DNA from 2 places in the Leifsonia sp. A12D58 genome. Region 2 is predicted to be linked to the other one. Evidence: riboswitches for the same ligand, from Rfam matches in the RefSeq annotation. Region 2 holds a riboswitch; the other holds the start of a gene.
The links. A riboswitch is a leader RNA that binds a small molecule or an ion and turns the genes downstream of it on or off. The one in region 2 is predicted to bind glycine.
Positions count from the first base shown of each region.

Region 1: another riboswitch for glycine. It lies ahead of ACMT3I_RS12000 (L-serine ammonia-lyase); the one in region 2 lies ahead of gcvT (glycine cleavage system aminomethyltransferase GcvT).

Region 1 is NZ_JBLJAT010000004.1:257,203-271,975, reverse strand. Features, by position in the region: gene ACMT3I_RS12025 (DnaJ C-terminal domain-containing protein) at 1-245, opposite strand, end outside; gene ACMT3I_RS12020 (nucleotide exchange factor GrpE) at 238-846, opposite strand; gene dnaK (molecular chaperone DnaK) at 846-2,711, opposite strand; gene ACMT3I_RS12010 (InlB B-repeat-containing protein) at 3,060-4,946, shown strand; gene ACMT3I_RS12005 (hypothetical protein) at 5,031-5,330, shown strand; gene ACMT3I_RS12000 (L-serine ammonia-lyase) at 5,356-6,753, opposite strand; glycine riboswitch at 7,044-7,143, opposite strand; gene ACMT3I_RS11995 (MFS transporter) at 7,239-8,648, shown strand; gene ACMT3I_RS11990 (FadR/GntR family transcriptional regulator) at 8,730-9,413, shown strand; gene ACMT3I_RS11985 (ABC transporter substrate-binding protein) at 9,493-10,464, opposite strand; gene ACMT3I_RS11980 (ABC transporter permease) at 10,567-11,565, opposite strand; gene ACMT3I_RS11975 (sugar ABC transporter ATP-binding protein) at 11,562-13,082, opposite strand; gene ACMT3I_RS11970 (RbsD/FucU family protein) at 13,079-13,510, opposite strand; gene ACMT3I_RS11965 (amidohydrolase family protein) at 13,635-14,516, opposite strand; gene ACMT3I_RS11960 (aldo/keto reductase) at 14,513-14,773, opposite strand, start outside.
Region 2 is NZ_JBLJAT010000001.1:552,449-567,221, reverse strand. Features, by position in the region: gene gcvP (aminomethyl-transferring glycine dehydrogenase) at 1-1,388, opposite strand, end outside; gene gcvH (glycine cleavage system protein GcvH) at 1,458-1,829, opposite strand; gene gcvT (glycine cleavage system aminomethyltransferase GcvT) at 1,874-3,106, opposite strand; glycine riboswitch at 3,285-3,381, opposite strand; gene ACMT3I_RS02735 (N-formylglutamate amidohydrolase) at 3,514-4,656, shown strand; gene ACMT3I_RS02730 (DUF222 domain-containing protein) at 4,679-5,995, opposite strand; gene ACMT3I_RS02725 (anaerobic C4-dicarboxylate transporter family protein) at 6,125-7,612, opposite strand; gene ACMT3I_RS02720 (metallopeptidase family protein) at 7,712-8,062, opposite strand; gene ACMT3I_RS02715 (LysR family transcriptional regulator) at 8,173-8,517, shown strand; gene ACMT3I_RS02710 (MarR family winged helix-turn-helix transcriptional regulator) at 8,565-9,029, opposite strand; gene ACMT3I_RS02705 (VOC family protein) at 9,103-9,471, shown strand; gene ACMT3I_RS02700 (ABC-F family ATP-binding cassette domain-containing protein) at 9,506-11,206, opposite strand; gene ACMT3I_RS02695 (RidA family protein) at 11,314-11,760, opposite strand; gene ACMT3I_RS02690 (GNAT family N-acetyltransferase) at 11,837-12,343, opposite strand; gene ACMT3I_RS02685 (VOC family protein) at 12,353-12,763, opposite strand; gene ACMT3I_RS02680 (helix-turn-helix transcriptional regulator) at 12,774-13,238, opposite strand; gene ACMT3I_RS02675 (zinc-binding dehydrogenase) at 13,460-14,413, shown strand; gene ACMT3I_RS02670 (alpha/beta family hydrolase) at 14,515-14,773, shown strand, end outside.

The DNA of each region.
Region 1 (14,773 bases), on a different contig from region 2:
CGTGCTCCACTGCCCATGGCGCGAACCGCGTCGTATTCCTTGCGTTGTTCAGGATCGGAAAGCACCGAGTGGGCCTCGCTGATCTCCTTGAACTTCGCTTCGGCTGCGGCATCCCCCGGGTTTGAGTCCGGGTGATACTTACGTGCGAGCTTGCGGTAGACCTTCTTCAACTCGGCCGGCGTGATGTCTTTCGACACCCCGAGGACCTTGTAGAAGTCTTTGTCGAACCAGTCCTGGCTAGCCATCGCTCGGTACCCGGACCACGACCTTGGCCGCTCGCAGCAGGGTGGAGCCGAGGCGGTAACCCGTCTCAGCAACATCCGCAACGGTCTCGGTGGTGACGTCGGCGCTTGGCTGCTGGAAAATCGCCTCGTGGATGGTGGGATCGAAATCTTCTCCCACCTCACCGAACGGGGTCAGCCCCAGCTTCTCGACGCTGCTGCGCAACTTCGCGGCGATGGTGGCAAATGCCGAGTCGCCCTCGAGGTCGCCGTGCTTCTCAGCACGGTGCAGGTCGTCAAGCACGGGCAGCAGAACCTTGACGACATCGCCGACGACGCGCTCCCGCTCAACCTCGCGGTTGGCTTCGGTGCGCTTGCGATAGTTCGCATACTCGGCGGTGATGCGCTTGAGATCTGCCAGGTGCTCGTTCGACGGGTCTGAGGCTTCGCGATCTGCAGCATCCAGGATGTCCTGCACGGTCAGCTCGTCCTCCTCAATCCCATCGGCCGTTGCATCGGCGGCGGCAGCATCTGCGGCAGCAGTCTCGCCCGCGGCCCCGGGGGCACCAGACTCTGGTGCCCCTTCGGCTACTGGCTCATCTTCTGGACGGATGTCGTCAGCCATTATTTCTTCGCTTCGTCTTCGTCTTCGACAACCTCGGCGTCAACAACGTCTTCGTCAGACGCTGCGTCTGTCGGCTGCTCGCCTGCGTCGCCGGCGGGAGCAGAGGCCTCAGCCTGGCTTGAAGCGTAGATTGCTTCGCCGAGCTTGCCCTGGCTCTCGTTCAGCTTGTCGAAGGCGGTCTTCACTGCGTCGTCGTCTTCACCGGCGAGTGCCGACTTGAGGGCGTCGACGTCAGCCTGAACCTCGGACTTGACGTCTTCAGGCAGCTTGTCTTCGTTGTCCTTGATCAGCTTGTCGATCGAGTACGCGAGCTGCTCTGCACCGTTGCGGACCTCAGCGGCCTCACGGCGGCGCTTGTCTTCTGCAGCGTGCTCTTCACCCTCGCGCACCATGCGCTCGATGTCTTCCTTCGCCAGCGACGAACCGCCGGTGATGGTCATCGACTGCTCCTTGCCTGTGCCCTTGTCCTTGGCGGACACGTGCACGATGCCGTTGGCGTCGAGGTCGAAGGTGACCTCGATCTGCGGGATACCGCGCGGAGCCGGTGCGATACCGGTCAGCTCGAACGTTCCGAGGTTCTTGTTGTCGCGGGTGAACTCGCGCTCGCCCTGGAACACCTGGATCGCAACAGACGGCTGGTTGTCATCCGCTGTGGTGAAGGTCTCGCTGCGCTTGGTCGGGATGGCCGTGTTGCGCTCGATGAGCTTGGTCATGATGCCACCCTTGGTCTCGATACCGAGAGACAGCGGGGTGACGTCGATGAGCAGAACGTCCTTGCGCTCACCCTTCAGCACGCCGGCCTGGAGTGCGGCGCCGACGGCGACGACCTCATCAGGGTTGACGCCCTTGTTGGGCTCCTGTCCGCCGGTCTCCTGCTTCACGAGCTCGGACACAGCGGGCATACGGGTTGATCCACCGACGAGCACGACGTGTGCAATGTCGCTGACCTTGACGCCGGCCTCGCGGATGACGTCCTGGAACGGCTTCTTGGTGCGGTCGAGGAGGTCCTGCGTCATCTGCTCGAACTGTGCACGCGTCAGCGTCTCGTCGAGGTTGGCTGGACCGTTCTCGGTGAGCGACAGGTACGGCAGCTGGATGCTGGTCGACATGCTGCTGGAGAGCTCTTTCTTGGCCTGCTCAGCCGCTTCCTTCAGGCGCTGCTTGGCGATCTTGTCGTTCGAGACGTCGACACCGGTGGTCTCCTTGAACTTCTTGATCAAGTAGTCAACGATGCGCTGGTCCCAGTCGTCTCCACCGAGGCGGTTGTCACCGGAGGTGGCGCGAACCTGAATTGTCGAGAAGTCGTCGTCCTTGCCCACTTCGAGGAGCGAGACGTCGAAGGTTCCACCACCGAGGTCGAAGACCAGGATGAGCTCGTCTTCCTTGCCCTTGTCGAGGCCGTATGCCAGTGCAGCAGCGGTCGGCTCGTTGATGATGCGCAGCACGTTGAGGCCAGCGATCTCGCCGGCTTCCTTCGTTGCCTGACGCTCGGCGTCGTTGAAGTATGCGGGGACGGTGATGACGGCATCCGTCACCTTGTCGCCCAGGTACTGCTCAGCGTCGCGCTTCAGCTTGGCGAGGATGCGAGCCGAGATCTCCTGCGGGGTGTACTTCTTGTCGTCAATGCCGACAGTCCAGTCGGTGCCCATGTGGCGCTTGACCGAGGAGATCGTACGGTCGACGTTCGTGACGTTCTGGCGCTTGGCGGTTTCACCGACGAGCACTTCACCATCCTTGGTGAATGCGACCACTGACGGGGTGGTGCGAAGGCCTTCAGCATTCGCGATGACGGTGGGTTCTCCACCCTCAAGAACTGCAACCACCGAGTTGGTGGTTCCGAGGTCGATACCTACTGCACGTGACATATGTGCGTCTCCTTCAATTGCTTCCGGTTGTGGTGCTGTATTTCAAACTTGTGCAGCCGCACATTAAGAGTTGAGCGCTGCTGACTCAAGTATTCCATTCCCGGGTTTTTCTTGTCAAGATGACCGGCTGAAAGTTGAGTGTGAATGACTCAACTTTGCAGAGAAGCCGGTCAGTTGGCGTTTTCTGCCACACCGCACTCGGTCAGGCCGCGTACGGCGATTTCGCGAGACCGAGTCGGAAAACGCTACGTATACTCCCATAACTGGGGTCAGTACCTGCCAGTGCGCCGTGGGGCCACGCCGATATCGTGTGCCTGCATGCTTCGCAACCCTGGAGGAAAATCACCGATGATCGCTGCTCGACGCCCCCTGCATACCCGCGCACAGCGCACGTCCGTTGGGCGAACAGCGGCGACTGTGACAGTCACTGCAGCACTGCTCACGTTCGGGCTCACCGCCGCTCCTGCGCAGGCCGCGTCTGCAGCCACCACCACCGTCACCGATGCCGCCGGACTGGTCGCCGCATTTGCCGCGGGCGGAACGGTGACCCTCGGCGCTGACATTGACGTTCCTTCAACGGGCCCCGCCCTGAACGTCGTCCCCGGACACCCGGTGACGCTCGACCTGAACGGGCAGGACCTGTCGGCAGCCGGTGCACCCTACCTGGCTGGAGTCGGAGTTCCTGCGGGTACAGAGTTGGTCATCGGCGACAGTAGAACCGGCGGTTCGCTCGACGCGACCGGTGGCGACGATGCAGCCGGAATTGGGGGGCAGCCGTTTGAAGATGGTGGAACAGTCACCATCACCGGCGGAACCGTCACCGCACAGGGAGGAACCGACGCCATTACCCTCTGGACTGGCGGCGCCGGAATCGGCGGCGGCTTCCTGGGCGCGGGAGGAACCACCACAATCACCGGGGGAACGGTTACCGCACACGGAGGGGCCACGGCTGCCGGAATCGGCGGCGGCTACGGCGGCAATGGCGGCACGACAACGATCAGCGGAGGCGACGTCACTGCAACTGGCGGAGACCAAGGTGCGGGAATCGGCGGTGGCAACGGCGGAACCAACGGCGGGATCACTACCATCTCCGGCGGCACCGTCACCGCACAGGCAGGAATCTACGCCTCCGGAATTGGCGGAGGACAGGGCAGCGTCGGCGTCGGCAACGGCGGCACCGTCACCATCACAGGAGGCGTGGTTACGGCCAACGGCGGGTTGCAGGGTACGGCCATCGGCGGCGGTGCCTTCACTGGTGATGGCGGCGCACTGACCATCGGCAACGGCGCGCAGGTGACGGTCTCCGCGTCATCCGCTCCCGGTTCGTTCCTGATCGGCGGCGCCTCGAACACGGCTGCATTCGGCTCGCTCTCGAACAGCGGATCCCTGACGATCACGCCAGGCAGCGCCTTGACCATTCCGGCGGGCACCACCGTACAGAACTCCGGCACCATCGTGAACAATGGCACCATCAGCGGCGCTGGGGCCATCAATAACACCGGAGCGATCATCGGTACCGGCTCCGTTGGGTCAACCGTCGGCGTCGGCGCCAACAGCTTTGAGCTCACCTTCGACACCACCACAACCGGCCCCGGTAACACGCCGGTGACGATCGCTCCGATGCGCGTATATGCCAGCACGCTTGCTGCGGCGCAGCTGAGCCTTCCGGCGCTAACCGCGATCCCGCACTACGGTTTCAGCTGGTCAACGGATGCCGCGCGCACCACGGCCATGACGCCGACGACCGTCCTGACTCGCGACCTCACCCTGTACTCGACGTTCACGCTCGACCGCCACATTGTCAGCTTCGACCCACAGGGCGGCAGCGCCGTCGCATCCCGCACCACCGACTACGGCACGACGATCGCCGCGCCTGGCGCGTCGTCCCGCACCGGATTCACTCTCAATGGTTGGTACACGGCCCCGACCGGCGGCACGAAGTGGAACTTCGCCAACGCCGTGACCGGTGACGTGACCCTCTACGCCCAGTGGACCGCCGTCGCGGTAGTCACGCCACCGACTCCGACTCCGACTCCGACTCCGACCCCGATGCCCACGGCTACGCCAACCGCGACCCCGACCCCGACCGTCACGCCCAGCGCTGCGCCGGCGGCAGTCGACCCACAGCTGGCCTCGACCGGTTTCGGCGGCGGCGCGGCGGGGCTCGGAGCACTCATTCTCCTCATCGCAGGGCTCACCGCAATAATCGTGCACCGCCGCATCAGGAAGGTCTAAGAGCGCCACGCCCGGGGCCCCTCTGGCTAGCTTCCACCCCGCACCTGCCGCGGGCATCGCTACACCACTTGCTAGCCTGACGCTATGAATGACTCCGAGTCTGCAGCCGCCGAATCTGCCTCACCCCGTCGACGATTGACGTGGTTGATGGCGCTCGGCGGCATCGGCCTGCTTGCGATACTCGTCGGTCTCACGCTGATGGTGACCGCTACAGGCGGCACTCCTTCATTCGGCTGGTACGCGTATTCACCACTCGCCGAGGCAGTCTTTACCCCGGTCTACTTTCTGGCGACGCCGCAGGGCCAGACCGGACTACTCATGGGCGTCGTCGGCCTGGCCGTCGTTACATTCAGCGCCGGCTGGGCACTCGGCGCGCGCCGCTAGAACACCGCACCACGCTGCTACTCGGTCAGCACTCCACCACGTTGACGGCGAGGCCGCCCAGCGCGGTCTCCTTGTACTTCGAGCTCATGTCCTTGCCGGTCTCGCGCATCGTCACGATGACCTCGTCGAGCGACACGCGGTGCGTGCCGTCGCCCCAGAGCGCCATTTTCGCCGCATTGATTGCCTTGCCGGCCGCGATGGCGTTGCGCTCGATGCACGGGATCTGCACGAGGCCACCGATCGGGTCGCAGGTGAGGCCCAGGTTGTGCTCCATGGCGATCTCGGCCGCGTTCTCGACCTGCTCGGGTGTTCCGCCGAGTATTTCGGCCAGCCCGGCAGCGGCCATCGACGATGCAGAACCGACCTCGCCCTGGCAGCCGACCTCTGCGCCGGATATCGACGCCTGCTCCTTATAAAGGACTCCGACAGCACCTGCCGCGAGCAGGAACCGCACGACAGCTTCGTCCTTCACCTCCTGGCTGGCGGTGTCCATGCCCGGCGCATAGTGCGTCGCGTAGAACATGACAGCGGGGATGATGCCGGCCGCGCCGTTCGTCGGCGCCGTGACGACCCGACCACCGGATGCGTTCTCCTCGTTGACGGCGAGCGCCACCAGATTGACCCACTCCTGCCAGTACTTCGGATCCCGATCGGGGTCCTCGACCAGCAGGCGCTGATACCAACCCGGAGCGCGGCGACGCACGTTCAGTCCGCCTGGCAGCGTGCCGCTGCGCGCGATGCTTGAGTTCTTGCACTCCTCCATCACGTCCCTGATGTGCAGCAGCCCCGAGGCGACTTCCGATTCAGTGCGAGTGGCCAGCTCATTGCGCAGCATCACACCGCTGAAGTTCAGCCCCTCGCTAGTGCAGTGCGCCAGCAGTTCGGCCGCGGTGCGGAACGGCAGCGGAAGCTCCTGTTTGGAGGCAGCCAACTGCTCGGCCGCGGTCTGTTCCTCGCCCTCACGCACGATGAAGCCACCACCCACCGAGAAGAAGGTGGCTTGGTGCAGCACCTCACCGGCGGCATCCGTCACCTCAAATTTCATTCCGTTCGTGTGCCTGGCAAGCACCGTGAGCGGATGCAGGATCATGTCGGCCTCGACATACGGCAGCGAGCGGATGCCGGCCAGCACGATCGCGCCATCGGCTGCCATCCTGGCGAGGCATGCCTCCACCTCGTCAGGCAGGATCAGTTCTGGATGCCGACCTTCAAGGCCGAGGAGCACAGCGGTCATTGTGCCGTGCCCCCGACCGGTGGCGGCCAGTGATCCGTAGAGGTCGACGCGCAGCCCAGCGGCATTGTCGGCGTGGCCGAGAGTGGCCAGTTCGCCGGCGAATACTGCAGCGGCCCTCATCGGTCCAACAGTGTGCGAACTCGAGGGTCCGATTCCAACCGAAAACAGGTCGAATACTCCAACAGCCATCGTCTCCTCCTTCTTTAGGTGTACGACGGCGCCAGCGCGCGGGCAACGGCGGCGCAGCTCTGTGCGCTGCAACAGAGGGGTGCACTGCGACAGATATGCGTGCGGGATAAGAGAGGTACGTGAGGGGTCATGAGGAACTCCGGATGTCAGGCCTGACGCGCAAGCGCGCAGTAGTCGGTGTGTTCCTCCCCGCTCTGTATCGGACCTGAGAGTTTCCGCGTGCGGCCTGGCTGGGCGACGCTTGCACCGTCGGTGGGCCACGGCAATTGCCTGACCACTTTTCAGAGTTGCCTCCCGCTGCGGTACAGGGGCCTGAGAGATTCCTGGGGAGGAGTTGCTCCTACGGCGCCTGCCGGGATTACTGCGGCAGAACTCTCCCGCAGCGGATCGATGGCGTATGAAATTGTGAGTTGTCCACACCATACCTGAGTTGACTCAGTGCTCGCCTGTCCTCATTGTTTACCTGTCGCCACTAGCCTGATCACATGAATGACCACTCGAAGCCGGAGCGCACTGATGCGCCCCGCAACTTCCCGCCGGCCCACCTGACTCCGCCGGACGGCGCAGCGGCCACAATCGGGGTCGACACGGCTCAGGTTGACGCCGTGAGCAACCAGACGGCTCGCAAGGGCCGCATCGTGGCGTGGAGCCTCTGGGACTGGGGCGGCGCGGCGTTCAACGCTGTCGTGACGACGTTCGTTTTCACCGTGTATCTCACCGGCGAAGCTTTCGGTGGCGAAGCGTATGTGTCAAGCCAGCTGGGCTGGGCACTGGCCGGCGCTGGGCTCATCGTTGCTGCGCTCGCACCGATCACCGGGCAACGCTCCGATGTCTCGGGCCGCCGTAAATTCTGGCTCGCCGTCAACACCTATATCGTCGTCGCTGCAACCGCGCTGATGTTCTTCGTCGAGCCCTCACCAAGCTTCCTCTGGCTCGGGCTGCTCCTGCTTGTGGTCGGCACAGTCTTCTTTGAGTTCGCCTCGGTGAACTACAACGCCATGCTCGTGAATGTTTCGACCCCGCGCTCAATCGGCAAGGTGAGCGGATTCGGCTGGTCGATGGGCTACTTCGGCGGCATCGTGCTGCTGCTCATCGTGTACTTCGGCTTCATCCATCCCGACGTCGGCCTGTTCGGCGTCACCGGCGAGAACGGCCTCGACGTGCGCGTCGCCATGCTTGTCTCTGCTGTCTGGTTCGGTCTCTTCGCACTGCCTGTGCTGCTCGCCGTGCCTGAGTACCATGCTCCGGCCAAGGTCGCACGGGCGAAGGTCGGCTTCTTCGCCTCATACGCGCGCCTCGGCCGCGACATCGCAGCACTGTGGAAGACAAGTCGCCAGACGGTGTTCTTCCTGATCGCCAGTGCGGTGTTTCGCGACGGGCTTGCCGGTGTCTTCGCATTCGGTGGAATTCTGGCCGCTGGCACCTTCGGCTTCAGCCCCGGCGAGGTCATCATCTTCGCCATCGCAGCCAACGTCGTTGCCGGTGTCGCCACCGTCACGATCGGTCTGCTCGACGACAAGATCGGCCCGAAGCCGGTCATCGTCGCCTCGCTCATCGGTCTCATCATCTGCGGGTCAGCGGTCTTCTTCCTGCACGACGGTGGCCAGATCATCTTCTGGACCTTCGGCCTCGCGCTCTGCCTCTTCGTCGGCCCGGCCCAGTCGGCCAGCCGTTCGTTCCTCGCCAGGGTCATCCCTGCCGGGCGCGAGGGCGAGGTGTTCGGCCTCTACGCCACGACGGGCAAGGCCGCGACATTCCTGGCCCCGACGGCCTTCGCGCTGTTCGTCACCTTCGGTGGCGCGCAGTACTGGGGCATCCTCGGCATCGTCGTGGTCATCGCTCTCGGCCTCGCGCTGCTGATCCCGGTCAAGTCGAAGCAGGAGCAAATCCGCTAGGCGCGCCTCCCCTGGCCGAGACGGTGGTTCATGGCCGTTTTACGGAGTCCAGCCGGCGCCCCACAAAGGTAGGATCTTTGCATGGCCGTCACCGACGAAGCGATCCTCAAGATCAAAGACATGATCCTCTCCGGCGCACTCGGCCCTGGGGACCGGCTGCCTCCCGAAAAGGAATTGAGCGAACGGCTCGGACTCTCTCGCAGCTCGATGCGCGAAGCAGTCAAGGCCCTCGAGGTCATCCGTGTTCTCGATGTGCGACGCGGTGACGGTACGTATGTCACCAGCCTCGAGCCTCGCCTGCTGCTTGAAGCGATGTCATTCGTCGTCGACCTGCACGACGACTCGTCGATCCTCGAACTCTTTGCGGTGCGCCGCATCCTGGAGCCCGCCGCCGTGGCGCTGGCCGCAAGCCATGTCACCCCGGAGGATGTGCAGAAACTGCGTGCACAGATCGAATCGGTCAACGACGAGACCAGCGTCGAAGGCCTCGTCGCGCACGACCTCGAGTTCCATGGCGCGATCGTCGCCACCTCAGGCAACTCATACCTGTCGAGCCTGATTGATTCGCTGTCGAGCAATACAGTGCGGGCACGCATCTGGCGCGGTCTCACTCAGGCAAACTCGGTCGAGCGCACACTCGATGAGCACAAGGCAATAGTGGATGCGCTGGAGCGCGGGGACGCCGGCTTGGCTCAGGCGCTCACGACAGTGCACATCTCCGGTGTCGAGCAGTGGCTGCGCGACGCCGCACGGGCATCCGCGTAGGGCGCTGGCCGACCAACTGCACCAACACGAAAGCGCCGGGATCGATATCGATCCCGGCGCTTCGTTATGCGGCTGCTGATTATTCGTAGATGACAGCCTTGATCTTGTCGCTGTCAATGTTGGTCTTGTCGTACCAGAAGAAGCCCGTGTCGATGGTCTTTGCGACCTTCTCGCCGTTGATCGCTGCGACTGCTGCCTTGACGGTTTCGTAGCCGATGCCGACCGGGTTCTGCGTGATCGCGCCGGCCATCAGACCGTCGTTGATCGCGTCGATCTGGGCCTTGCCCGAGTCGAAGCCGACGATGGTGAGCTTGCCGGTGAGGTCGAGTTCCTTGACCGCCTGCACGACGCCGATGGCCGAACCCTCGTTGCTTCCGTAGATGCCCTTGAGGCCCGGGTTGGAGGCGATGATCGCCTTGGCGAGGTCAGCCGACTTGGCCTGGTCTCCTGCGCCGTACTGCACGTCAACGATCTCGATCTTCGGCTCGTTCTTCTCCATGTATTCGACGAAGCCGTCGCGACGGTCAACACCGGTGACTGAAGTCTGATCGTGCACAACGAGTGCGACCTGGCCCTCGTGGCCGATCAGGTCGGCCATCTGCTTGGCCGCTTCGGCCGCCGCTGCCTTGTTATCGGTCGATGCAGTGGTGACGGGGATGTCGCTGTCGACGCCGGAGTCGAAGGCGATCACCGGGATGTTGGAGTCCTTCGCCTGCTGCAGCAGCGGGCCTGCAGCCTGACTGTCGAGTGCAGCGAAGCCGATGGCTGCTGGCTGCTTGTCGAGTGCCGTCTGCAGCATCTGGATCTGCTGGTCGACATCCGCTTCGGTGTCTGGACCTTCGAAGCTGATGGTGACGTCGAACTCTTCAGCAGCCTGCTCGGCACCCTGCTTGACTGCCTGCCAGAACTGGTGCTGGAAGCCCTTCGACACGATGGCGATGTACGGCTTATCGCCTGAAGCGCCTGCGGTTCCGGAATCCGCTGCACAGCCGGAGAGGGCGGCGGCAACGGCTGTGATGCCCACCATCGCTGTAATCAGTCTCTTGTTCATGGGGTACAAACTCCTTCGTTCGATCACTCAAATTGCATGGAAATGTGGGAGGTGCGTGGAGGTGCAGGGTGAAGCGGTGGTGACCCAGGCAGCGACGCTGCGCTAGTTTCCGCGGCGTCGAAGGATGTCGAGGTAAACAGCGAGCAGGATGACGCAGCCAACCGCCACCGACTGCCACTCCTGGGGGATCGACATGATGCGCAGTCCGTTGGTGAGCACGGCCATGATCAGGGCGCCGATGACGGTTCCGACGATCGATCCCTTGCCGCCGGCCAGCGACGTGCCACCGATGACGACTGCGGCGATGGCTTCGAGCTCAAGGCCCATGCCGCCGGTGGGCTGTGCCGAGCTGAGTCGCGAGGCGGCCAGCACGCCGGCGACACCCACGAACACCCCGGAGACCGTGTAGATGACGATCTTCCACTTGTTTACGTTGACGCCTGAGAGCGCAGTTGCGGCTTCGTTGCTGCCGATGGAGTAGGTGTAACGCCCAAAGATCGTGCGTGAGAGCAGCACTGCGGCGATCACGATCATCAGGATGAAGATGGCGACACCGAGCGGAAAACGCATGCCGGGGATGATCGACAGGTTCATGATCGACTGGAAGTCGGGGGTGTCCTTGAAGTAGATCGGCTTGGTTCCGCTGATCACCAAAGCCAGTCCTGCCGCAACCAGCATCATGGCCAGCGTTGCGATGAACGGCGGGATCTTGAGGATGGCGACGTTGACGCCATTGACGAATCCGATCAGCGCACCGAATGCGACTGCACCGAGCACGCCGGCCCAAATCGGCCAACCCCAGTAGGTAAGGAAGACGCCGGCCATCACACCACACAGGATCATGCCGGTACCGATGGAGAGGTCGATGCCACCGGTGATGATCACGAATGTGGTGCCGAGCGCCAGGATTCCGGTCACCGTCGCGGCCACCAGGATGCTGGTGATGTTGGAGGTGGTGAAGAAGTGCGGGCTCGCAATCGAGAAGAAGATCACGATGACGATGAGGCTCGCGAACGCCAACAGCTGCTGCAGTTGCCCGCGGAGCCTGCCGATGATGCGAGGCGTGGAGAGGGGCGCTGCGCCGGATGTGATGGAGGTCATGCGTTTACCGTTCCTTCGGAGCTCATTCGAGTCGCGTAATCCATGATGTTTTCCTGGGTCGCGTCAGCATTGTCGAGAATCGTGGTGAGGCGGCCCTCGCACATCACCGCAATGCGGTGCGACATACGAAGCACCTCTGGCAGCTCGGAGGAGATCATGATGATCGCCTTGCCCGCAGCGGCCAGCGAGTCAAGCAGCGCATAAATTTCGTCTTTGGCGCCCACATCGATTCCGCGGGTCGGTTCGTCGAAGATCAAGACGTCGCAGTCTTTGACCAGCCACTTGGCGATGACGACCTTCTGCTGGTTGCCCCCTGAGAGGTTCTTGACCAGCTGGCCAGTTGACGGCGTCTTGATCGACAGCGCAGACACATACTCGGAGGCCGTTGACTGGATCGCCGCATTCTTCATGAAACCGAATGGCGCCGTGAATTTTGGCAGCGAGCTCAGCACGATGTTCTCTTTCACATCACGCTCAAGCAGGACGCCGAGCGCCTTGCGGTCTTCCGACAGGTAGCCGATGCCGAGCCCGGCCGCTATCGCCGGGTTACCGATCTGCACGGTGCGACCGTTCAACGCGATAGTGCCGCCCGACTTGGGGTCAGCCCCGACGATCGCTCTGGCGACCTCGGTGCGACCGGCCCCCATGAGGCCCGCAAAACCCAGGATCTCGCCGCGGCGGAGGTCGAAGCTCACGTCGTCGAGCAGGTGTTTGGTGCTGAGTCCTGTGACCGACAGAACGACCTCACCCACGGCATCCGTCGCGCTCGGTCGTGCCTCGCCGGTGATCTCGCGGCCGACCATGAGCGAGATGACCTCACTCATCGGGGTCGCCTGCGCATCAACGGTGTCGATGTACTGGCCGTCACGCAGCACGGTGATGCGGTCAGCGATCGCGCGCAGCTCGTCCATCCGGTGCGAGATGTAGATGACGCCGGTGTCCGGTCCGGTGAAACGACGGATCAGCTCGAACAGCGTCTCGACTTCGGCATCGTTCAGAGCTGCGGTGGGCTCATCCATGATCAGCACCTTGGCGTTGAATGAGAGCGCCTTGGCGATCTCGACCATCTGCTGCCTGGCAACTGTCAGCTCGCCCACGCTCTGACGCGGGTCGAGGGCGAGCCCGAGGCGATCGAAGAGCTCCTGCGCCTTGGCGTTCAGCTCGCGCTCGCTGAGAAAAAAGCCGCCGATGCGCGGCTCTCGGCCGATGAAGATGTTCTGTGCCACGGTCAGGTCGTTCGCCAGGTTGAACTCCTGGTGGATGATGCTGATGCCCAGCTCTTGCGCATGGCGAGGGTTCTCGATGTTCAGCTTCTCGCCGTTGAGAAAGAACTCGCCCTCGTCTGGCGTGTAGATGCCGGAGAGCAGCTTCATCAGGGTCGACTTGCCCGCACCGTTCTCGCCCACGAGGGCAAGCACTTCGTCGTGCCTCAGGTCGAGGCGCACGTCCTGCAGCGCCTTCACTCCCGGAAAGCTCTTGCTTGCTCCGATGATCTCAAGCAACGCCCCGGCGGTCATTCGGCGGCCCGTGCGTTGTCGTGACCGACGACGCCCTTTCGGAGCAGCGCGTTGCCGTACTTGCGCGTCTCACCGGTTCGCACGATCAGGTAAGCGGATGCCGCCACCTCGTAGTACGAGAACCTGTCGACGAACCGCACATCACCCGATGTCGCGCCGGCAGCTGCGATAAGTTCGTGCTGCACGCCCAGTACCTCGCCATCGGCACTCGTCATGAGATCGAGCCCTGGAGCATCATCGAGCGGAATGACGGTACGGATCGCGGCGAGCACCTGTGGCGTGCTGAGCATCGGCAGGTCGACAACGCGACTGCCGAGTCGGTGCGCCGGGAAGTGCGCATCGGCGATGACGACGGCGTCGGAGTGACCCATGGCATCCAGATGGAGCAGTAGCTCACCCGTTAAGATCGGATGTATGCCGTGTAGCAATGGGGTCTCTCTTCCTTGAGATGAAGCGTCTTGGTCATACTAGGTATGGCTGATCAGGTGTGTCAATCGCATACGGGTCGTGCTTCGTAACGGTTATACATCAGATCTCTGCGGCCTGCTTATGCTAAGGCAGCTGATAGGTCTCGGTTGCTGTCTGCGCCAGGATGCTGTGCTGCTCTGTGGGGCTGAGTTCGCCGATGAGCTCGCTCACCACTCGCCACGTGGGCGAGTAACCGCCGGCGGTAACGGAGATCGGCCAGTCGCCGCCGTACAGGAGTCTGCCGGGACCGAAGGCCTCAAGCGCCACATCCCACACCGTTCGGAGCGCGTCGGCGTTGAACGGTGCGTGAACGGTGTGCAGCCCGGAGACCTTGGCGACGACATTGGGCTGCGCGGCCAGTCGGCGAAACTGTGTGTCCCACGCCGAGAGTGCGTCGGTGCCACGGGGCGGCTTACCGAGATGGTCGAGAACAATCGTCAGGTGCGGCAGCGCCTCGGCCAGGGCGACCGTCGCGCCGAGGTGGCGCGGCCAGGCATCCGGTACGTCGAAGGCGACACCCCTGGCGGCCAGCAACGCGAGCGATTGGCGCACAGCGGGCAGCGACAGAAAGTCATCGCGGGGGTCGTCGTGCACCAGGTGTCGCACGCCGACGAATGCCGGATGCTGCTGCCAACGATCAAGCGCGGCCTCGGCAGCAGCGGGATCGTCGAGCGGCACCCAACCCACCACGCCGGCTACCCACGGCTGGGCGGATGCCACGTCGAGCAGGTGCTCGGTGTCGGCCAGGGTGTCGTCAGCCTGCACCAGGATCGCCGAGTCAATGCCAGCGGCATCAAGCTCAACTTTGGCCTGCCCTGGGGTGAAGTCTGCGTAGAGCGCGCCGAGCTCGGGCGTCAGCCAGGAATAGTCGCCGAGCTGCCTGTTCCAGAGGTGCAGGTGTGCGTCAATGCGCGGGCCCGCCACCATCCGGCCAGATACGTCAACGCCTGACTCCGGGTTCGTCATGCGGGAATGAGCCCTCTCTCGGCCAGCGCAGCCCACAGTTCCTCTGGCACGCTCTCTCGCATCCGCTCGGCGTTCTGCGTGATCTGCTCAGGCCGGCTGCCGCCGACGACGACCGTACGCACCGACGCGTTCCGTAGCGTGTACTGCAGCGCAGCCGTCGGCAGCGACACGTCAAACTCGTGGCAGACGACGGCAATGGCCTGCACGCGCCGAAGCAGGTCTGCAGGCACGCTGCCGTACTCGTAGCGGGCATCCGC
Region 2 (14,773 bases):
AAGTCGACGGCGCCGAAGGCGTTGCGACCACCGAATGCGCCGACGACCCTGGTGAGGTCTGAACGGGTGGTGGTTTCGTCGACCGACGCTCCGACGGTGTCGGCATCAACGAGGTACAGGTTGATGCCGTCGTTCGCCGCCCGAGCGACGATCTCTGCTGCACGGCCGGGAACCGACACACGTACGGTGTCGAAGTAGCTGTCGTTAATGACGTTCACACCGGATGCCGTCAGCGCGGCGACGAGCTCGCTCGCGCTCTCGTGTACCTCGGTTGCGATCGCCTTCAGGCCGGCCGGACCGTGGTAGACCGCGTACATTCCGGCCATGACGGCCAGAAGCACCTGAGCTGTGCAGATGTTGGATGTCGCCTTATCGCGACGGATGTGCTGCTCGCGCACCTGCAGTGACAGGCGGTATGCGGGGTGGCCTGCTGCGTCGACACTCACACCGACGAGGCGACCGGGAAGCTGACGCTCGAGTCCCTTGCGCACGGCCATGTAGCCGGCGTGCGGGCCACCGAAGCCCATCGGAACACCGAAGCGCTGGCTGGTGCCGACGGCGACATCCGCTCCGAGATCGCCGGGTGACGCGATGAGGGTAAGTGCAAGCAGGTCGGCGGCGACGACGGCGAGGCCACCTTGCGCCTGGGTCGCGGCGATGACGGCCTGCGGGTTCCAGATGCGGCCTGATGCGCCCGGGTACTGGATGAAGATTCCGAAGTGCTCACCCAGCTCGGCGTGAGCATCTGCAACGTTATTCTCGGGGTTGTCAGCGTTGGCCTCGACCAATGCCGCGAGGTCGACCTCGACGAGTTCGATGCCGACGGCATCCGCTCGATTGGCCAGCAGTGCCTTGGTCTGCGGCAGTGCGTCGGCGTCGACGATGAAACGGTTCGAGGTGAGCTTGGATGCGCGCCTGGTGAGCATCATGCCCTCAACGACCGCTGTGCCCTCATCGAGCATCGAAGCGTTGGCCGTTGCGAGTCCGGTGAGGTCGGTGATCATCGTCTGGAAGTTGATCAGCGCCTCAAGCCGGCCCTGCGAGATCTCGGGCTGGTACGGCGTGTATGCCGTGTACCAGCTCGGGTTCTCGAGCACGTTGCGCTTGATCACGGCCGGCGTAATGGTGTCGTAGTAACCGAGACCGATCATCGAGCGCTTCACCGTGTTGCGACCGGCAAGCGCGCGAAGTTCGGTGATCGCCTCACGCTCGGTCGCTGCGGGCGGCAGCGTGCTGTCTCCCTCGACGCGGAACTGGTCGACGTGGATCGACGCGGGGACGGCAGCATCGACGAGTGACTCGACCGAGTCATAGCCGAGTACCGCGAGCATCTGTGATTGGGCGTCGGAATCCGTACCGATGTGACGTCCTGCAAAAGCCTGAGACATGAGTGAACTGAACCTGCGCGTTCCTGGTGTCGAACCTGTTGTGAGGGTGATGGATGCTTGCGGCTGGTGTTACTCGCCGACGAGCGCGGTGTACTCGTCGTAGCTGAGCAGCGTCGGCAGCTCGGTGAACGACACCTTGATGAGCCAGCCTTCGCCGAAGGGGTCGCTGTTGACGAGCTCGGGGTTACCGACGACTGCATCGTTGATCTCGGTGACCGTGCCGTTGACGGGAGCGAAAAGTTCGCCGACCGACTTGGTGGATTCGATCTCGCCGACGACGGTTCCGCTGGTGACGCCTGCACCGACCGTGGGCAGCTCGACGAAGACGACATCTCCGAGCTTGTCTGCCGCATAGGCAGTGATGCCAACGGTGGCGACGTCACCATCGATGCGCAGCCACTCGTGCTCTGCTGTGTACTTGAGTTCGGTCTTGTCAGTCATAGTTTCCTCTGCGGGGTGGGTGTGAGCGTGAGTGAGTGCGCGAATTACTTCTGGCGCTTGTAGAACGGGAGCTTCGTGACGGATGCCGGGATGCGGGTTCCGCGCACGTCGACGAAGAGTTCGGTGCCGATCTCGGCCAGGTCGGGGTTGACGTAGGCCATCATGACCGGATGCCCGAGTGTCGGCGAGAGCGCACCGCTGGTGATGATGCCGACGGGCTCAGTGGATGTTGCTGCGTCTGCCGTATCAGCGGCTACTGGGTCTGCGCTGGCGAAGACTGCATAGTCGGCGCGACCGGCGCGCTTACCCGTTGACACGAGGCCGACGAGCACTCGGGCATCCGCTGCCGGACCGGTTTCACTCGCTGCTCGACCGACGAAGTCGCTCTCCTTGGCCAGGGCGACGACGCGGCCGAGGCCGGCCTGGGCGGGGTACGTGTCGAGGCCGAGTTCGTGGCCGTACAGCGGCATACCGGCTTCGAGTCGAAGCGTGTCGCGGCTGGCGAGTCCGGCGGGTACGAGGTCGTGCGCAGTGCCGGCGACGACGATGGCGTCCCAGAGCGAGGCAGCGGCATCCGCCTGGATGTAGAGCTCGAAGCCGTCTTCGCCGGTGTAGCCGGTCCGGGCGACGAGCACGGGAAGTCCGGTGAAGGTTGCGGGAGTCGACCAGTAGTACTTGAGCTCGGAGAGCGGAATGCCGAAATCGGTGAGGCGGGCTGTGGCCTCGAGGATGGCGCGGGAGTTCGGTCCTTGTACGGCGATCAGCGCAACATCGTCGCTCTGGTCGGTGACGCTCACCTCGAAGCCGGCTGCGCGAGCGATCAGCGCCTCGGCGGCGGGGAAGCGGTTGCCGGCATTAGCGACAACGAGGAACCTGTCATCCGCCAGACGGTAGACGACGAGGTCGTCGACGATGCCGCCGGCCTCGTTCAGCAGCAGGCTGTACTTGGCCTGGCCGAGTGCGACCGCCGAGATCTTGCCGGCGAGGGCGTAGTCGAGGTAGGCGGCGGCATCCGGGCCCTCGACCATGATCTCTGCCATGTGTGACAGATCGAAGAGGCCGGCTGAGGTGCGCACGGCGTGGTGCTCGGCGAGGTCGCTGGTGTAACGCACCGGCATCTGCCAGCCGGCGAAGTCGGTGAAGCTGGCGCCTGCGGCCACGTGGGCGTCGTTCAGTGGCGAGAGGCGCTGCGCGTCTGGTGCGACAGCGTCAGGTGCGACAGCGTCAGGTGCGACAGCGTCAGGTGCGACAGTTGTTTTTTCGGATGCCGAGGTCATGAGTTCTCCGGGACGTCGCCCGACGATGCCGGCGGGCGAGATTCGCCGAGGCTCGATCGAGCCCCGTGGGAACTCCCCCTCTGTCATCCGGCCTGAGAGCTTCGTCCGACCAGAAGGTCGTGACTTTCACCGTGGGCGGGATCTCGATGTGTTCACAAGATCCACTTTTCAGAGTGGCCAGTTCAATGCGGTACACGTACCTGAGAGATTATCGGGGAGGATTGCTCCTTCGGTGCCAGCTTTGATGACGCTACTGGCTCTTCCGCATCGACCTATTGGCCCTATATTCACTTGTCTGCAGCCAGCCTAGCGCCACCGGACTCGGTTCGTTCGACACCCGGATGCATCGCTCAGGGATTGTCTTCCAGCCCTCGCCGCCAGCAGACAGCGTGGTTAGCCTTCGGAGCATGACCGATGCGACTCCCCTGCTGATTCCAGCCGGTACCGTGTTCACTCCGGACGACCTCACCTTCTACCAAGATCGAGATTCTCGCAGCCTCGATGAAGCGATAAGCACGGCCGATGTGCTCGTCAGCTGCCCGCACTCCGGCGCCGCGATTCCCGCCGAGCTCGCCCGCTTTCTTGCACCGGAGTTCACCAGGCGGTTGCAGTTCGACTTCAGCGATCAGTCGACAAGTCCCATCGTGCGGCGCTGGGCCGAGATCGATCCGCGCATCGTCTATGTGGAGAACCCGCATCCCCGCATGATCAGAGATCCGAACCGCGAGAAGCCCGCCGACCTGCGGGCAACGCTCGGCGAAGCGTTCGCGCGGGTCGAGGCCGTCGGCCGCGGAGTCCGCACCGACCTCAGCGGCGTCGACGCCGTGCGACCCGTCACCTTTTCGTTCTACCCGCTGCTGAAAATCCCGCACTCCGAGGCTGAACTGAACGACCTAGCCGATACATTCACCGAAGTCGCGACCCATGGACTCGGCGTGTACGAGAGCACCAGGGATGCGCTCATCGAGCGCTTTGTCGAGGCGAAACTGGGGGCTGCAGCCGACAAAGGCGCGGCGCTCTCTGGCACCACGACGTTCACCACGCTCTCGTTCCACGACACCATGAACCACACGACGACACCGGATGGCGCGGTGAACGTTGACAGGCCGGAGGCCGACAGGCTCCCTCGCGTCGTCGCTCTGTCAAACCGCGGCGACGCGGACGGTGACCCGCGTGTGGACGCGGCCGGAGTCGCGCAACCGGTGACGATGCAGCCCGACCGCATCCGCTCACTCGCCGATGCGCATCGCGCTGGTTTCGCTGTTGACCTGCCCGATGACGTCGCGTTGAACAAGCCGTATCTCGGTAGCTACGAGATCATCAAGGCCGGTGCACGCTTCAGGGAGTTGCAACCGCAGGCGGACGCTGTCGGGCTGATTCTCGCTGCTGTGCAGGCCGAATTTCTGCGCGAATTTTTGCTGGGAGAGGCGAACGCCGCAACGCTGATGAAACCGGGTAGCGGATGGGTCACGCCAGACGCTGAGCACGTCGATCGCATAGCTCACGCGTGCAAGGCATCGTGGGATCTGTTTCGCGACGCAGCTGCGTAGAGCGTCGGAGCCTGGACCACTGCTAGAACGGCGGAGGCATCTGCTCTGTCACCGGCGTGGGCTCGGGCGTGGGCTCGGGCGTGGACCTCGTCTTCGCCTTCGCCTGGATCTCAGGAAATTCGATCTGATTGGCCGGCTCGGTGCTGTACCTTCGGCCGGTTGGTGATGTCCAGTGCAGGGTGCCGTCACCGGATGGATCTTGGGTGACTTTCCATCCTGTTTCGTGTTTGTCTGTGTGGTGTTTGGGGCAGAGATGGGCGAGATTGCCCAGACTGGTTTCGCCTTCTTCACCGTTTTCATTGAAAGCCACCGTGTGGTCGATGTCGCAGGTTCTCGCTGACCGGTTGCAGCCGGGATCTCGGCAGGTTTCATCGCGCAGCTGCAGCACCCGACGCAGATCGGACGGGGCCTTGTATTTGTCTCGTCCGACCGAGAGCCAGGCGCCGGTCTCGGGGTGAGTGAGGATGCGGATGAAACTCGTCGCGTTACCAACCAGTTTGCGGGCGGAATCCATGTCAATGGGTCCGTAGCCCTCGAGGGTGGCGGGTTCCTCGCTCTGGCCCAGCAGGCTGAGCACCGGCACAAGGAAGGCAACATCGGGCTTGATCCCGGACCAGCCGCCGACGCCAGGGCGCCCGCCGGGATCTGACGCGTCGCCGCGGGCGAGGATCAGTTCGGCTGCCACATCGGCCCGCAACTGTGTGAGTGTGCGATCCTCGGTCGGACCCTGCAGGCTCATGCTCACGTCGGTGATCCGGTTGAAGATCGCATAGGCCTGCACCGCAGGCAGGTACAGGGTCAGGTTCGCCATTCCGTCGGCCACCGGGTCAAGGAACATCGCTCGGTCCTCGGCGCACCTTTCGTGCCGGGCTTTGATCGATGACTCATCGAGTCGTTCGCGTGCTTTTCGCACCCGGTCACCGAATTGCGCGGCAGTCAGTTCGACAGCTTTCGGCAGCATCTTCTCTTCAAGAGCCGCCCGGTTCTCGGCGCTCAAGCCAGAGACCTGGTCGATCATGATCGTCGCGTGCCGGTAGCTCATTCGGCCCGACTGCAGCACAGCCAACGTCGCGGGAAGTTCATGCACGAGCACCCGCGAGTACTCGATCAGCGTTTCGGTCGTGCGCTCGGGCAACCGGAGCGCTGCGGCGATCTCGGTGACCAGAATCCGCCGCGCTTTGTGCTGTTGGTCGGCCGTGTCATCCGCTGCCAACGCCAGCGCGTCGACCCGAGCGGCATCGATCGCGACTGCCCGATCACCAGCGTCAGAGGCCAGCCGCGCCTCGGTTTCGACGACCAGATCGAGCCGTTTATCGAAGCGATCTACAAGGGAGTTCATACCCCGTATTCTCCTCGGCACCACCGACATTCCTGCGGGCGGAAACATCCGCTGACCGGCCCTTGTGCATAACTTTCACAGGCGATCTCTGTGGAGGAATCGACACTAAGAAGTGCGCCAGAAAACCAACTAGCCCCAGAGCACTCCGAACAGCGCACCGAACGCTACCGTGACGCCTGCAAGGACGAGGGTCGGCACGAAGAACGAGTGGTCGACCAGCTTGGTTCCGAGCTTGGTACTGCCGCTGGTGTCGAAGTTCGCCGCCGCGATCTGAGAACCGTTAGTGGGCAACAGATAGATTCCGGCGAACGCTCCTGCCCACATCCCAGACAGCAAACCAAGCGGGATACCAGCCGCCAATCCGATCGGCACGATTGTTCGCGTTGCCGTGGATTGGCTGGTGGTCAGCACACAGACAATGAAGACGCCGAGGGCGAAGATCCACGGTACTGCGGTGACCAGATCTCCGATTGTGGATGCGATCTCCTCGGAGTACGCGGCCAGGAACGTGTCGGTGAGCCAGGCGAGACCAAAAAGTGCGATCGCCGAGACCATGCCGGCCCGAAAGACAGTAGCCATCGGAACCTCAGACACCTTCGGGCGGCAGACGATCAAGATGACTGTTCCGGCAACGAACATGACAATCTCGATGATCGCTGTCATCGAGATCGGGTCACCGACGGCGTCGAGTGGACGGATGCCCTTGAAGAGCCCAAACACAACGATCAGGATGACGCCGGCGAAGAAAATAAGTGCCGCATTGCGACCTGACTTGGTTGCGGTGACCTGTACGTGCACCGGGGCGGCGTTTCCGGGTTGACTGCCCGCGGGATCCGAGGCGCCTGAGGAATCCGCACCTGCACCTGCATCCGCACCTGCACCTGCACCTGCACCTGCCCCCGCAGCCGCAGCCGCTGTTGTTACTGCACCTGAGGCATCCGCTGCCATGCGCTGCTGAGCGAACGGCGCCGTGATGAGGCCCGCAGAAATCTTGGCCTGAATCTCGGGGTCGTCGGCGATGTTCTTTCCCAGACGGCGCACCACGAATGAGGTGAGAACGATGCCGACGACGCAGGCAGGGAATGTCACTTTGATGATGTCGATTAGCTCGTAGTCGTACGGATTCACATCGGTCAGCGTGACCATCGCTGCCATGGCGGCCGAAACCGGGCTGCAGGCCAGTGCGATGCCTGTAGCGACGACCGACAGTGACAGCGGGCGGGAGGGGCGGATGTTGTTGCGGTACGAGAGATCCTGGATGACAGGCAGCAGCGGATACAGGATGTTCGAGGTGCCTGCACCGACAGAAAACAGGAACGCAACGAGAGGCGCAACAAGCGTGATCTGCTTCGGATTGCGCTCGATGAGACGTGCCGCGATCGTTACCATCCAGTCGATGCCTCCTGCAACCTGCATCACCGACGAGGCGAGCACCACAGACAGCACGATGAGCAGGGCGTCCACCGGCGGTGAGCCGGGCGGCAGCCTGAAAACGAAGACCAACAGGGCAACGCCTGCGCCACCCCAGAGGCCGAGGCCGACGCCGCTCGATCTGGTGCCCATGACGATGCAGCCCAGAACCACAAGCAGCTCGAGGATGAAGAGTGCGATGTCCATGGCTCCCCCAGATTCTCAAAGCAAGTAGCTCTGTCAGCTTGAAAGCTCGTTTCAGCTATATCTGCAGTGTGCGAGGAGTCGTCAAAGGCGACAAGTCCTCTATGCCCAGCCGAGTTCGTGCAAGCGTTGATCGTCGAGGCCGAAATAGTGGCCGATCTCGTGCACGAGGGTGATGCGCACGCGAGCCCGCAGTTCGTCCAAGGTGTTGCAGTGCTCCTGCATGTTGTTCTTGAACAGGGTGATCCGATCCGGCAGCTCGCCGAAGCCGTACATGCCACGAGTGGTGAGCGGATGCCCGGTGTAGAGACCGTACAACCGTGGACGTTCGCTGGGCGGCTGGTTCGCCACCACGATTCCCACGTTTTGCAGATCGCCAACCATCTCGTCGGGGAGCGAATCGAAGATATCGCCGACCAGTTTCTCGAAGTCCTCGTCCGAAATCTCGACCATGCGGCCATCCTGCCACCGGGACGGCCGGCGGGGCAGGATGCGGCTTACAGTCAGAACCCGCGTAGCCTAGAAGCCGGACCACGACTCGCGTGGCCGCATGAAAGGCTCCCGTGAAGATCAACCAGCTTCGACACTTCGTCGCAGCCGCCGAGGAGCTGCACCTTGCGCGTGCCGCCGACAAGCTCGACATCCCGTTGGCGATGATGAATTCTTCGATCGCCGCGATCGAGGCCGAGATCGGTCAGCCCGTGTTCGTGCGTACCGGCGAGGGAACCAAACTGACCAAAATCGGTACCGTGCTGCTCGAGGACGCCAGGGCAGACATCGCCGCAGCCCCCGCGCCTGTCAAGAAGGCGACCAACGGAGGCGGCAAGGCCAAAGCCTCCAAGGGCAAGGGCAGGGCACCCGCGGTGAAGGGCGAGCCGAAACCGTTCAAGAAACGTCAGGGCCGCTAGGGCCTGCTTTCCCGCGGAGACCGCTGAATCTGCTGAGACAGCTGTATCTATTGAGCGTCTGTTCTGCCCCGAGCCTCAAGCGCTGACACGCACGCTGCGAGCTGTCGGCGCAGCTGCGCCTGCTCGGCGCCGTCAAGGCCCGAGCTCATTGCTTCCTCGACGGATTGGGCCGCAGAGCTGGCCACCTGCAGCTTCGCGCGGCCGGCAGCGGTGAGCTCCACGGGCAGAGTTCGGCCACCCTGCGGGTGCTCCTGGCGAGAAACCAGGCCGTCGCGCTCCAGCGTCTGCAGCAAGACGTTCATCGATTGCCTAGACACAAATGCTGCTCGAGCGAGCTCAGAACCTGACAGCCCCGGTCGCTGCGCAAGGATTTCGAGGCAGGCATACTGCGAGACCGTCAATCCCAACGGCCGCAGCGCGGCATCCATTGCAGAATGAAGCACGCTGTGCGCTTGCTTGAGCAGATATCCGAGCGATGTGCCCAGCTCCACTCCCTTGGCCCCTTGATTCATGTCAACATCTTGACATAGAATCATCATGTCAACATATTGACATCAAACATTGGCATCTACCAAAGGACGCATCATGGCCGTTTTCGGGCCCGACTTCATTTCGCTGCAGGCGAGCGATCTGAATCGCTCAGCAACTTTCTACGAGGGCACCCTGGGACTCGCCCGGGCGGCGCAGAGCCCGCCAGGAGCCGTCGTCTTCGACACCACGCCCATCGCTTTCGCTGTGCGCGCGAGTGTGCCAGGCTTTGACCTCGCAACCGTCCCTCAGCCCGGTGCGGGAGTGGCACTGTGGCTCCGCAGCAGTGACGCCCAGCAACTCCACGATGCGCTTGTCGCCGCGGGGACTCACATCACGGCGCCGCCCGTCGACGGCCCATTCGGCCGAACTTTCAGCTTTGCCGACCCTGACGGCTACGTGGTCACCATCCACGACGCACCGTGAGTCATGTGCAGTGAGGCATGCAGACTGACCTCCGTTAGAGCTCAGTGACCTGCCCGGCCTCCACGCGCCAGTGGCGGTCTGTGTGCACGTTGCCCAGCATCCGTCGGTCGTGGGTGACCAGAAGCAGCGTGCCCTCGTAGGTCTCCAACGCCTGCTCGAGCTGTTCGATGGCCGCCAGATCGAGGTGGTTTGTCGGCTCATCGAGCACGAGCAGGTTGATGCCGCGCGCCTGCAACAGGGCAAGTCCGGCGCGCGTGCGCTCACCGGGCGAGAGTTCATCGACGGGACGATTGACGTGGTCGGCCTTGAGCCCGAACTTAGCCAGCAGAGTGCGCACTTCGCCACTGGCCATATCGGGAACGAGCTCTTCGAAGCTCAGAGCGAGCGGACGGTCACCAGCCAGCAGTGACCTGGCCTGATCGATCTCACCGATTCGCACGCTGCTACCAAGGCTTGCGGTGCCCTCGACCGGTTCAAGCCTGCCGAGCAGTGCGCGCAGCAGCGTCGACTTGCCTGCGCCGTTGGGGCCGGTGATACCGATGCGCTCCCCCGCGTTGATCTGGATCGATACAGGACCGAGCGTGAAACCGCCCTGGCGGAACATTGCATTGCTGAGCGTGGATACAACGGTGCTTGAGCGCGGTGCTGCACCAATGGTGAACTCGAGCTGCCATTCCTTGCGCGGCTCGTCGACCTCGTCGAGCCTGGCGATGCGGCTTTCCATCTGGCGCACTTTCTGCGCCTGCTTCTCGCTGGACTCAGCGGATGCCTTGCGGCGAATCTTGTCGTTGTCTGGCGCCTTCTTCATGGCGTTGCGCACGCCCTGGCTTGACCATTCGCGCTGGGTGCGTGCACGGCCGACCAGGTCGGCCTTCTTCTCGGCGAACTCGTCGTACTTCTCTCGTTTGTGGCGCCGGTCGGTCTCGCGCTCCTCGAGGTAGGAGTCGTATCCGCCGCCGAACACCCGGTTGGACCCCTGGGCCAGGTCAAGCTCAAGCACACGCGTGACGCAGCGCGCCAAGAACTCGCGATCGTGACTGACGAGCACAACGCCGCCACGCAGCCCCTGCACGAATGACTCGAGCCTTTCGAGGCCGTCGAGGTCGAGGTCGTTGGTCGGTTCATCGAGCAACACGATGTCGAACCGGGACAGCAGCAGTGCGGCCAGCCCGACGCGGGCCGCCTGACCACCGGAAAGCGACGTCATCAGTGAGTCTTGCGAGACGGATGACGCTGAGCCGCCCGGGATTGCAGAGCCGCCCGACAGAGTCAGGCCGAGGTCCGCCAACACAATCGGCAGGCGTTCGTCGAGGTCAGCTGCGCCGCTCGCGAGCCAACGGTCAAGGGCGGCGGAGTAGACATCCGCTGGGTCCTTGCCGTCGGGTCGCGGTGTCGGGTTGAGGTCACCAAGTGCGGCTGCCGCATCGTCCATCTCGCGGGTCGCCTCGGCGCAACCGGTGCGGCGGGCGATGTAGTCGGCGATGGTCTCGCCGGGAATCCGCTCGTGTTCCTGCGGCAGCCAGCCGATGAAGGCATCCGCTGGCGAGAGGGTGACGGTGCCGGCCTGGGGCTGTTCGACGCCGGCGAGGATCTTGAGCAATGTCGATTTGCCCGCACCGTTGACGCCGACGACCCCGATCACGTCGCCGGGAGCGACAGTCAGGTTGAGCGAATCGAAGAGTGTGCGGTGGGCATAGCCGCCGGCCAGGCCCTGGGCTACGAGTGTTGCGGTCATCCCTCAATCGTCTCATTGGGTGGCTGGTCGCCGTGCCGAGCTCTTGGGTCGCCCATTTTGGCTCCTGCTCGCGCGCCGCGACCAGCGAAAATGGGCGAGCCGCGTTCTCAGGATCGCAACGCCGCCACCGCCTCGATCTCGACCAATTGGTCGTCGTAGCCAAGCACCGTGACGCCGAGCAGCGTGCTCGGCACATCATGGTCACCGAATGCCGCTCTCACCACGTCCCAGCTGGTGACCAGGTCGGCCCGAACATTGGAGGCGACGAGCACTCGGGTGCTGATGACATCCGCGATGCCAGCACCTGCTGCGGCCAGCGCGACGACCAGATTCTCCATAGCCTTCGCTGCCTGCACAGCGTAATCGCCGACACCGGCCGTCGATCCATCGACATTCAGCGGACACGCGCCTGCGAGATACACAATCCGCGCTTCGGCGGGCGCTGTCGCCGCGTACGCGTACTGAGCTCGGTCTGACAGTTCGGGTGAGCGGATGAGAGTCACCACGCTCGCGGCACGTTCGGCCGTACCGTCGAAGAGAGTAGAACCTGTCATGCGCTGCACGCTGCCTTAAACATGGCCAGAGCATAGCCGAGCGTTCCCCCGCGGGCCACGCGGGCCACGCGGGACGCTAGAGCGGCTTCGCCATCTGCACGTTGAGCTTTCCGGGATCCAACTCATACGGAAGCGCGTCACCGGTGAGGGCGTAGCCGCGCTTCTCGTAGTACGCACGGGCGCGCTCGTTGTCTTCGTGCACGTGCAGGGTGAGAACGTCGCTCCTGGTGCGGGCCCAGTCCTCAACGGCCGACAGCAACGCATCCGTCACTCCCGCATCCGCGCCCCGGTGGTCAGGCGTGACGTACACCCCGACGAGTATCGGCTCACCCGGCGGCACCGTATAAGCACCCATGCCGCCAATCCAGCGACCGGACTCATCGATTGCGGCGAGCGCGATGCCGTGCTCAGCGGTTCCGCGAGCGCCACGCATCCGCCACTCGGTTTCGTCATGCCCGAGCGCATCGTTACGCGTTTCACCGAAGGCGATGGGCGTGTCGGCCAGCATCTCGAGCCGGAGCGTCCTGACGTCTTGCCAGTCGTCTTCTGTGGTGCGGCGGATCTCGAAAAGTGGAGTGCTCATCGCTCGATACTAGCGAGGCGGCGCCTGCAGGAATCGCACCATGTTGCCCGACGGATCGCGAAATGCACAGTCACGGGGGCCCCACGCCTGGTCAGTCGGCTCCTGCAGAACTTCGGCTCCTGCTGCCCGAACCTTTTCGAACATGGCGTCGACGTCGTCGGTGCGGAAGACGATGATCGGCAGCGCCCCTTTGACGAGAAGTTCCTGCATCGCATCGCCGTCAGCGGGCGACCTGCCGGCGTGTGGCTCAGAGAGCACGATTTCTACATCGGGCTGCGTGGGGCTGCCGAGCGTGACCCAGCGATAGGGGCCGGATGCGACGTCGTTGTGCACCTCGAGACCGAGCGCATCACGATAGAACGCGAGCGATTCATCGACGTCGTTGACGGTTACTTGTGAGTATTGGAGTGCGATAGTCATGACTGCAACGCTAGGCAACGCCGGCGTCAACCGCTTCTCGAATCCTGCTCGATTCACCGTGCCCGTGCCCGTTCACGCGCGTCCTGCTCGGTCTGGTGTGGGCTTTCGCCACGCAGGCGGGCATAGCCGTCACCGCGCCATGCTCCCTGAGACGGTACGAGCTCGGCGTCTCCCCCACGAGTTCGGTGAATCGCGAGCTGAAGGAGCCGAGCGACGTGCTGCCGACAGCCATGCACGCATCGGTCACGCTCATCCCCGCACGCAGCAGCACCATCGCGCGCTCTATCCGACGGGTCATCAGGTAGCCATAGGGCGTCTCGCCATACGCAGCCTTGAATTGCCGCGAGAAATGAGCGGGCGACATGAGCGCCCGCGCCGCCATCGTCGGCACATCGAGCGGATGCGCGTACTCCCGATCGATCAGGTCACGCGCCCTCCGTAGGTGCGCCAGATTCGCAAGCTCCTGCGGCGTCATATTTCGAGGCTACACCCGCAGTTCTCTTCAGCGCGTGGCCTGAAACCGACGCCTCGATCGACACCGGGTTAGCGACGCTGGGAGCGACGTCGTGAGCTACGCAGGGAGTGCGAGCGTATTGTGGATTGCGAGAACGGGCAGCGGTAGACCCCGAAGCGCGGTCTTGATACGGCTAACACGTATCCACATTTATATACGTTTGCATAAAAAGGAGATGCCCCATGAAGGCATGGCAGTTCACCGGTACAGACAAGCCACTCGAGCTGAATGAGGTTCCAGAACCGCACGCGGGTCCGGGACAGGTCGTCGTCCAGGTGAAAGCCGCGGGAGTGTGCCACTCAGACGTGACTGCACTTGACGACGCAGGCTGGATGCCTCTGTTCTTCGAGCTGCCCCGCACCATGGGCCACGAGAACGCCGGCGTGATCATCGAGGTTGGCGAAGGAATGGACCACTGGAAGGTCGGTGACCGCGTCGGCCTCGCACCCGTGATGAGCGACGGTGACGCACTCGGCTACGGCAAGTGGGATGGCGGCTTCGGCCCGCAGCTCCTGGCCACCGATGACAACCTGGTGAAGCTGCCCGATGAAGTTTCGTTCGAGCTCGGTGCCATGGCAACGGATGCCGGGCTCACGGCCTACCACGCCATCATGGCCGTGGGCGGGGCCAAGGCAGGCATGAAGGTCGGAGTCATCGGCTTGGGTGGTCTCGGCTATATCGGCGCCCGGGTCGCGGCACTTTCCGGCGCAGAGGTATACGGCGCAGAGGTCAACCCTGAGACCCGCAAGCTGGCCGACGAGATCGGACTGGCCGGTGTCGCAGAATCGATCGACGCGTTCAAGGACAAAGACCTCGACCTGATCGTCGACTATGCAGGCTTCGGCACCACAACATCTGCCGGCATCGAAACTCTCGCTGAGTTCGGCACGTTCGTACAGGTGGGGATGGGTCGCCTCGAAGCGACGATCAATACCTACCCGATCATCATCAACCAGCTCACCATCAAGGGTTCCAAGTCCGGCACCAAGGAAGACCTCGAGAACCTCTACGCTCTGATGAAGTCCGGCGAGCTGAACCCGCCGATGAACATCATCACCCAGGCCGAGATCCCTGACGCAGTCGACAAGCTGCGCGCAGGTGGCGTTGTCGGCCGCTTCATCGCCGTTTACGAATAGATCGAATAGATCGAATAGATCAAATAGATCGACAGCGAAGAAGAGTCAGCCGGCTGCAGGGCCGGCTGACTCTTCCCTTGTTGCCGGGTACCGTCGTAGGCATGGATCTCGATGTACCGACAACGCTTGGACCGGGACGACTCGTCGTCGATTGGGCAGACGAGCCGCGTGCAGTGCTCTGGCTCGGTCACAGTGCCGGAAGCGGGATCGAGGCCGCCGACCTGGTCGCCCTAGCGACGACCCTGCCCAGTTTCGGCATCACCGTTGTGCGCTACGAACAACCCTGGCGTGTGGCTGGCCGCAAGGTCGCGCCTCGTCCGGCGGCGCTCGACGTGGGCTGGATGGATGCTGTATCGCACG